DNA from 3 places in the Pseudoalteromonas sp. MMG024 genome. Region 1 is predicted to be linked to each of the others. Evidence: predicted binding sites of a transcription regulator. Region 1 holds the regulator's gene; each other region holds the start of a gene.
The links. The regulator LexA, encoded in region 1, represses DNA repair genes until DNA is damaged. The targets are predictions, from matches to a motif close to TACTGTATNNNNATACAGTA.
Positions count from the first base shown of each region.

Region 2: the regulator LexA is predicted to act here: its motif matches at 2,004-2,023, upstream of ruvC (crossover junction endodeoxyribonuclease RuvC).
Region 3: the regulator LexA is predicted to act here: its motif matches at 1,798-1,817, upstream of imuA (translesion DNA synthesis-associated protein ImuA).

Region 1 is NZ_JAKFZO010000005.1:77,539-80,829, reverse strand. Features, by position in the region: gene coxB (cytochrome c oxidase subunit II) at 1-1,130, opposite strand, end outside; gene lexA (transcriptional repressor LexA) at 1,469-2,086, opposite strand; gene plsB (glycerol-3-phosphate 1-O-acyltransferase PlsB) at 2,333-3,291, shown strand, end outside.
Region 2 is NZ_JAKFZO010000020.1:45,557-48,847, forward strand. Features, by position in the region: gene ruvB (Holliday junction branch migration DNA helicase RuvB) at 1-816, opposite strand, end outside; gene ruvA (Holliday junction branch migration protein RuvA) at 818-1,435, opposite strand; gene ruvC (crossover junction endodeoxyribonuclease RuvC) at 1,432-1,956, opposite strand; gene L1068_RS17215 (DUF418 domain-containing protein) at 2,062-3,153, opposite strand.
Region 3 is NZ_JAKFZO010000014.1:43,284-46,574, forward strand. Features, by position in the region: gene L1068_RS14295 (DNA polymerase Y family protein) at 1-1,093, opposite strand, end outside; gene imuA (translesion DNA synthesis-associated protein ImuA) at 1,093-1,779, opposite strand; gene L1068_RS14305 (DUF3466 family protein) at 1,956-3,291, opposite strand, start outside.

The DNA.
Region 1 (3,291 bases):
TATTGTGCTTCTCCCACAGATTCTTGAATATCACTTGGTTGCACTGAATCGCCAGTGTTGTTACCCCAAGCATTTCGCTCATAGGTCACTACTGCCGCTAATTCTTTTAGTGACAACATTTTGCTGTAGCCTTGCATTGCTGTTGCTGGCTTGCCATGAACCACAATATCGATATGTGCTTTAACATCGCCAAGTGCTATTGGGCTATCTTTTAGCGCTGGGAACACACCTGGCAATCCCATTCCAGTAGGTTGGTGACACGCAGCACAATTAGCCATATACACTTGTTCTCCTAGCGTCATTAGCTCATCTTGCGATAATGTAAGATCAAGTGACGCTTTTTCTGCGGCCGCTGCTTGCGCTTTTTCAAGCTGCGCATTTGCCAACCACTGTTCAAACTCAGCAGGCTCTTTAACTTCAACAACCACTGGCATAAAACCATGGTCTTTTCCGCATAACTCTGCGCACTGACCGCGATAAATACCGGTCTCATTGACCTTAGTCCACGCTTCGTTAATAAAGCCTGGGTTCGCATCTTTTTTAACCGCGAATTCAGGTACCCACCAAGAGTGAATTACGTCGTCCGAAGTCATTAAAAAGCGTACTTTTTTTCCTTTTGGGATAATAAGAGGTTTATCAACATCTAACAGGTAGGTTTCTGTTTTTTGATCTTGATTGGTGATTTGTTCACGTGGAGTCGAAAGAACAGAATAGAACGACACATCGTGGTCAAGATATTCATAATGCCATTTCCATTGTGACCCTGTGACTTTAATCGTTAGGTCAGCTTTAGTGGTGTCCTCCATGGCAATCAAGGTTTTGGTTGCAGGCACTGCCATACCAATCAAAATTACAAATGGAATTGCGGTCCATAGTATTTCAATTTTGGTACTTTCATGAAATTGAGCAGGCACTGCTCCTTTTGATTTACGGTGATGAATTATTGCCCAAAACATAATGGCAAATACTACTAATCCAATAACGCAACAGATATAAAAAATTGTCATATGGAGCTCGTAGACATCACGGCTGATGTCTGTCACCCCAACAGGTAAGTTATATTGACTCGTCCCAACTGCTAAAAAAGGAAAGCTCAATAGTAACCATAAGGATAGTTTCACTAGCCTCATGCTCGCTCCTTAGCTAATTATTATTATGTTGTTAGGAAATGGTCAGTGAAAGTTTTAGCGATTAAATCGCACGACGCACTACAGCATCACTCCATTTTCTTTATTATATTTGTTTTCTAAAAGCCGCACTTTGCTTAAAAAGAAAACAAGGTTACTACTAAGGTCTAGTAAACGATTAAATTTTACGCAAGTCAAATTTAAGATAAATTTTTTATAAATCTATAAGTTAGCGATTTTTGAAGATGTAAAAATAGAAGGGGTTATTGCAAGAAATAGGGGATTTTAAAGCAGAGTGAGGCTAGTAAAATTACTCACTAGCCACCGTCAATAAAAGTGTATTACATCCAGTCGGCATTTCTAATAACGCCAACCGCAAGGCCTTCGATATTAAAATGATCATGCTCTAAATCGACTTTAATTGTGTCAAATTCGTCATTTTCTGCATGTAATAGTACTTGTTTTCCTGCTTTTTCAAAACGCTTTACCGTTACATCTTCATCAACACGGGCTACAACTACTTGGCCATTGTTAGCCACTGGTGTGCGATGAACAGCCAGCAAATCACCGTCCATAATGCCAATATCCTTCATACTCTCACCACGTACACGCAGTAGGAAATCTGCACATGGGTTAAATAGGTTAGGATCAACTTGATAATGGCTTTCAATGTGCTCATTAGCCAAAATAGGTGAACCTGCGGCAACTTGACCAATTAACGGTAAACCTAATTGCTCGGGTTCATCTTCTTCCACTAAACGAATACCGCGGCTAGCGCCGGGCACCATTTCAATTACGCCTTTTTTGGCTAATGCTTTTAAATGCTCTTCTGCAGCGTTTGCACTTTTAAAACCGAGTGTCGATGCGATTTCTGCGCGCGTTGGCGGCATGCCAGTATCTTTAATAAATACTTTAACAAGTTCTAAGATTTGTGCCTGACGTTTTGTTAATGGTCTCATTCACTGGTTTTCCATACAGTACAGATAACTGTGAGTATATACAGTTATTCTTATTTCGCAACTTTTAATTATTTGATAATTAGCACTATGCTTAGTTACAGACGATAATTACTGCAAATCAAAAATCATCTCTGTAAATTGCTTTATTTTTCCTCTGGCACGACCAGTTATTTAATCTTTTAGAGTTAACTGGTATGCTAGCGCCCCTTTTGTTTTTAGGTTGGTGTTATGAAGTTGGTTGGCTCTATGATTCAGTGGTTTGCAAACGGTATGAACAAGCTTTTAGTGCGTTCGAAAATAGTACCTGAACACCCATTAGACAACCTCGCAATAGATAAAAACAAGCCGACCGTTTACATCACATTATTAAATTCTTTTTCTGATTCAGCCGCATTACGCAGCACCTGTAAAAAACTCGGTTTACCTGACCCTCAGGTCACACAGCAAATTGGTGATAAACAAGTTCCAAGGTACATTCCAATTCATCATCGCTCGCCACTATTTGGTAAAGCCAAAAAAGACAGCCCAGCGCTCGAAATTAGTGAAGAGATATTTGCAGCGTTAAAGCAATCAGACGTTACCGATTTACAAGTTATTCCGGTCACCATTTTATGGGGACGCAATCCAGGCAAAGAAAAGCCTGGCCTTGGCACTATTTTATCCAGTTCTCTTACACCAAGCTGGTTGCGTAAAGTATTTGTGGTATTACTGTCTGGCCGCGACAACTTAATTCGTTTTAGTCGTCCATTAGAACTATCGCAACTTACTAGTAAGCAACAAAGTGATGATTTACCGCATAAACTCATTCGCGTTGCCCGTGTTCACTTTAAACGTCAGAAGCTCGCTGCGCTTGGCCCTAAACTGCCATCTCGCGATCAGTTGTATCAAGGTCTTTTAGCATCAAGCACTGTCAAAGCCGCGATTGAAGATGAAGCAAAAAGTAAAAACATCTCAATTGTTGAAGCACGACAAAATGCCATAAAACTGGTTGATGAAATTGCTGCCAACTATAACGAATCAATGATAGGTGTTTCTGAGCGCATTCTTACGTGGCTGTGGACCAAGTTATACAATGGTATTGAAGTAAATAACCCGGAACGAATTCAAGAGCTGACCGACAAAGGCCACGAAATCATTTATATGCCGTGCCATCGCAGTCATATGGATTACTTATTACTTACTTATGTTATTTATCATCAAGGTTA
Region 2 (3,291 bases), on a different contig from region 1:
AAGACACAGTAAATATTTGCGGTCCATATAATCAAAACCGCTTTTATCAACATCTACCATATCAAGGGCGCTGCCTGCGACTTCAGCTGTAACGACACCATCGGCTTTCACTTCCGCATAATCTCGCACGCGGCGTAATAATCGGTTGGCAATACGCGGGGTACCACGAGCACGACGCGCCACTTCAACCGCCCCTTCATCTTCCATTTCAAGGGATAAGAAATCCGCAGAGCGACTAACTATGTGTGATAAATCTTCAACTGAATAAAACTCTAAACGCTGAACAATACCAAAACGATCTCTAAGTGGCGAAGTAAGAGAACCTGCACGGGTTGTTGCACCAACTAATGTAAACGGTGGTAAGTCTAATTTAATAGAGCGTGCAGCCGGGCCTTCACCTATCATAATATCAAGCTGGTAATCTTCCATTGCTGGGTAAAGAATTTCTTCAACATGTGGGCTTAAACGATGTATTTCATCAATGAAAAGCACATCATTTTCTTCTAAGTTGGTTAGCATCGCCGCAAGATCGCCGGCTTTTTCAAGTACCGGACCTGACGTCGTTTTAATATTTACGTTCAGCTCGTTAGCAACAATATTCGCTAACGTAGTTTTACCTAAACCCGGCGGACCAAAAATAAGCAAATGGTCAAGTGCTTCTTCACGAGAGCGCGCCGCTTCAATAAAAATTTCCATCTGCTCCTTTACATGGGGTTGACCACGGTAATCAGACAACAGCTTTGGACGTATCGCTCTATCAATAACATCCTCATTTCCTTTTTTCTCGGGCTCTATTAATCTATCTGCTTCAATCATTTTACATCATTGCCTTGAGCGCTTCTTTAATTAGCGCTTCGCTTGATAAGCCACTGCCTTTAATTGCTTTAACGGCTTTTTCTGCTTGATTTGCTTTATAACCGAGTGCCATTAACGCTGCTATCGCATCATCTTGTGCACACCCTTTAACGGTTGGATCTTCTTGCATTTCCAATATTGCACCATCGGTATAAGGAGTAAAGAGATCCATACCCCAATCTTTCAGCCTGTCTTTCATTTCAAGCACTAAACGCTCAGCGGTCTTTTTACCAACACCCGGCAATTTAACCAAGCTTGTTGCATCTTCATTATGTACACAGGCAACAAATTGCTCGGCAGACATGCCCGATAAAATTGCCAAACCTAACTTAGGCCCTACACCATTGGCTTTTAATAATTCACGAAATAGTGCACGTTCCGTTTTATTGTTAAAACCAAACAATAATTGTGCATCTTCTCTCACCACAAAATGGGTGTAAACAACCGCTTCTTCACCTTCTTTCGGCAAGTTGTAAAAGCAGGTCATTGGCATATTCACTTCATAGCCAACACCACTCACTTCAATTAAGATTTCCGGTGGCTGTTTTTCTACTAATGTTCCGCGTAATCGCCCTATCATCGTCTTAATCGTCCTCTTACTGTTTTACTCGCTTGCCCTGAAAGCTTGATTAAATGTTGTTGTGAATGGCCATGGCAAATGGCGATTGCCAACGCATCGGCGGCATCTGCTTGTGGTGTACCAGGCAATTTTAAAAAGCTCTTTACCATATGTTGTACTTGCGATTTATCAGCACCACCGGTGCCAACAACTGCCTGCTTAACTTGCCTTGCGGAATATTCAAATACCTCAAGTGACTGAAGCGAAGCCGCCACCATTGCAGCGCCACGGGCTTGGCCAAGTTTTAATGCAGAATCGGGATTTCGCGCCATAAATACTTGTTCAATCGCAAAGCTATCTGGCTGATATTGTTCAATTAGCTGCGTAACACCTTGAAAAATTATTTTAAGGCGCTCGGCCATTGGCTTTTCGCCCATTTTAATACAGCCGCTACCCAAGTATTCAAACTTCATACCTTGCTGTTTAATTAAACCATAGCCCGTAAAGCGAGAGCCAGGGTCGATGCCAAGTATTATTGCCAATGCACACCTTTTGCGATGTTTTCTTGTGATAACTAATAATGACTAATAACTGTATGGATTACCAGTAATAGTTTTTAAACTACGCACAGTTGCACAAAATTTAACTTATTTTGCGCTATATGCTTTGCGCCAAAGCCACTCTATTGGCCCTGACTTAAAAAGTTTTAAATAGAAAAACGCAAATACCAGCTGAAAAACTGAGAACATTAAACACAAGTAGATATAGTCTAAACGCGTTGCGCTATGCACAAATTCAGGTGAAAAATAGCGAAAGAAGAGCGCAAAGACAATTGATTGTAAAATATAAAGCGTAAATGCCATACGTCCCGCAGGCGCAAAAATACTGTTTAATACGGTAAGCTTTTCATTTAACTTAATAAAAACATGGCAATACATTAACGCGCACACTAGTCCTGAAAATGTGGCAATGGACATGGTGAGTTCAACCAAGTGAACGTAATTAACACGCAGCAGCGCGTCGATACTCGATATGGTTATCACCACCAATAAAGATGCAAGCAATTGCTTTGTTGATAAACCCGTATTGAAAAAATCGGCGCGATATAAATAAATACCAAACAATACAATGCCTGCGGTAATCCAAATAAAACACACCCAGCTAAACACAAACATAATAATGGTAAACACAATTTGCTGAATTAATTGCTCGCCATAACCTGATTGCCAGGTGTTAATAATTTCGAAGTACTCATCGCTATCGCGGTAGATGGGTTCGTTTGGGATTAACGCAAACAGCAATATTAATGAAAAGCCTATAGCAAAATAAGTTTTTGCTTTTTTTAAGAGCACTTCTTGGCTACTGCCGATTTCGCGATAAACTATCAACCCCGCTAGTGCGTAGTTAACCAAAATATCGCCAGAAAAAATAAACACGCTATGGATAAAGCCAAAAATAAGAAGCCAATTTAAACGCGACTTCAATAGCGTAAAGGCATCCTCTTGACCATGCTTATCATACAAAATAGCTAAGCCTACACCGAACAGTAAACAAAATAAGGCCCTAAAACGACCATCAATAAAAAAGGCATTTATCACCTCAATCACATTATCGCTAAGCGGTGCGACTTGAAGCGGCACGTAACCTAATTCAAAAACGCTATGATAGTAAATATTCATAAACAGAATACCCAACACAGCAAAACCTCTCAGTACATCTAGCGTTTTAATACGTGGCATACATACAACCTACATTCGAGAAAACTAAAAACGCAGCCATAATGTGCTTCAAGTAACTGTTGGTAAAGTATTAAATGATAAACGGCGAGATTAAATGATAACAATTGCCATGGGTAGCCGTATCAATGTGATAAAACG
Region 3 (3,291 bases), on a different contig from region 1:
CCTGCTCCTGCCCAAGTTTTGCCTGTAATATTGCGGTTAAAATTGCAGTATCAAAGCCTGATTTATGCTGTGAAAACAAATCGCCTTCTACACCTAAATTAGATACAAGGTAATCACTTTTTATAGTTAATGCGATAACTGGCGCTGGTAACTCGGTATTTTCTAAACGTAATAAAAAAAGCGTTAACCAGTGTTCAGCGCGATATTCAGCATGCGCTGATGATAGTTCAAATACCAAATTGGCTACTTCTCTAAAATGCAAAATAAGGGTCACTTGCTTTGCTAACTTACAGGTAGAGAGTAAAAAGGCTTGTTGTTGCTTTAATACAAGTAAAAGTGGTTTTTCAAGATGTTTAGTGAGCGATACTTCATAATGTAAGGTTAGCTGTTTTTCAAAATGAGTATCAGGTATGTAAAACGTCACTCGATGCGGATATTGGCCTGTTAATTTACCTACATACATTACTAATTCACGAGAGTAGCGCTTAGCTAATTCATCAAGCGATACCCCCAACAATTGCTTAAAATGCGTAATCCCCACGCGAGCTAGCAAAGCAATTTCTTTTGTAGTGATATCAGCAAATTGTAATGACAATAACGCAAGCTGATTACGCGCATTTTTCTGGTTTGTAAAAATCACATTAGTACCGGCTTGTGCTAATGCTTTTGCCAACAATGGTGAAGTTCCGCTTGCGAAATAATACTGAACTCCCAATGTTTTTAACTGTGTTTCAAGCACATGCCAATACTGATCACTATTGTTATATAAGGACTGCATACCATCACACGCTATCAGTAAACCTTTTGGCGGCATAATACAAATATCTGCAGTGTAGTTATAAAGTACACTGGCTATACGCTTAAGCTCTGCCACTTCCACTTCTTCTTGATAAGGATAAACCGCCAGATCAGAAACTAATAAGCTAGCTTGCCCTAATCCTTGCCCTTGCGTTAATCCTTTTTTTTTAGCCGCCGTTGAAAGTTGTACTAAATTACCTTGGTGATTGGCCAAGGCAATTACCTCGGTGCTCGACATTTCAAATTGCGTATCGAGTTGTAACTGTGGAAAGTAAAGGTAAAGCCAATTTAACATTAACCAGCCTTATCAACCGGAAATGCAATGACATTGCTGATAGGCGAAGATGCAATGGTGCAATAAGGCCATGTCGTTTGCATATCAACAATAAAATAATCACTTGGCCAACCACCTTTTAGGCGGTTTATCTTTACTTTCAGCCCTTGTGGATGTGCTTGTAATGTTAAGCTTAAAGTAACAGGCAAACTCGCTTGACTGGTTTTATAGCTATTTAAGTAAAACAAACGGTTTTTACCCGATTTACTTGCTTGCTGAAAGCGCTGGATATGGGAAATCGTTAAATCTTGCTGCGGCCAATAAATAACATCGCTGCAACTGCCACTTTGTAAACATTGTTCTACTGCCCAAAGCGCATCTTTATGTTGCTCAGGATACAGTACTAACACTTGACTAACATCGACACCTAAATGATGCAAAGCAGCACTGTTAACTAACGCGGGCGGTGAAATAAACACAATAAAACGGCTTTGCCGCATTTTAAAACTGGGTGCAATCAATCGAAGTTCACCAATGCCGGGACTACTCAATAGTTCTATCACGCCATTAGTGGGCATACCGCCAGCGAGCTTTTCATCTAAAACTGTAAAGCCCGTTTGATGCTTTTCTATCTGCTGCGTTTGAATACGATTGGATGCATACCAAAGCAGATTGCGATGATGTAATTGCTTGATCAGTGAATTCATGAATACACCAAAGGATTGTACTGTGTTTATATACAGTATAATCCTTTGGTGTTGAGGATCAATGGATCCGCAATAAAAAAAGCCAACTGTTTCTGCAGTTGGCCTTAAATCATAATTTTTATCAAAATGTTATGAATATGAGTTTATAGCTTAACTTTTAATAAACGCACAAAACATTACTGTATAAAACACTTACTATTTAAAAAACGTCGTCTAATTGCTACAAGTGGCAATAATAACAAACCTAATGCACCAAACGATGCACCTTGGCGTTCATATGTTTCTTGTGCTTTCTCAGGACACTTCTCAACAACACCCTCAGCGTTATATTTCAGCTTCACTGAAACAACCACACTTTCTTGCTCTACTTTGCCGTTAGCATCAACCACAACATTACCTTGAGCATCACGCTTATCTACAGTTTTTGTCGCTGTGCCATATACAGTACCATCATTTGAAATGCTGATTGCTTCCGCAACCACATATGGGAATGATGATTCGCCATCATTTGCAAAACATGGTAATAAGTCATTTAGATTAGTGAAGGTGTCTTTATTAATATCGTAGATAAACGCTTCTTTGCGACGACTTGCTGAGGAGCTTGTTTCAACTTCGCCTTGACCAATAATCAGGCCATTATCATTTATGTCTGTCGCAACCGCAGAGCTACTTTTAAAAAAGTCTGTTGGAAAAACTGTCTCGCCGGTTGCAACATTATGATAAAAGAACTTACTGCGCTCAGTGTTTTCAATACGCTTAATTGCATAGCCTGTAATAATATTATTATCATTAATAGCAACTGCTCGACCACCTGGTCGGTAATCGTATTCGTCAATAAACTCTACAACATTACCATCTTTGTAGTACACCGGATATTGCGTAATACCGTCGCCATCACGATACCTAACAACAGAATAACCTACCGCAATTTCGTTGTCATTAACCGCTAATGCGGTACTGCGCCACGCTCTCTTTTGCTCATCTTCATCAGGTACAATACCTAACCCAAGATCAACGGTATCAGTCACGTTTAATGCGTTATCTAAACGCCACATTGTCGCATTACGGTTATAAAGAGCACGACTTGAAGAATTTACATACGACTCATGGCATACCTCTACTGGAAGTTTATCGCCGTCACAACTTTCGTCCAATGACTCTTGTGAATCAGAAGCAATACTGACTGATGTTTCACCCACTACCAAGTAACCATCACTTACCTGAACGATATTATACGCACCAGAAATACCACCATAAGTAACTTCTGTTGGCATTAAATCAACTCGTTCGCCGGTGTTGGTCATTACAAAACCACGGCGGGTAAAATCACGAATATAATGTGTTTCCGATTCAGTTTCGCCGTCTTCAGTAAATTGAATCTTGGTATAAGGTGCTGAACCCCAGCCAGCTTTAACACCATCTTCTGCAATTGATGTTAAAATGTTCTCAACTGAGCGTGTTAAACCACCGTCATAATCAGGATGCTCTACATCATAAATAACACGCTCTTGC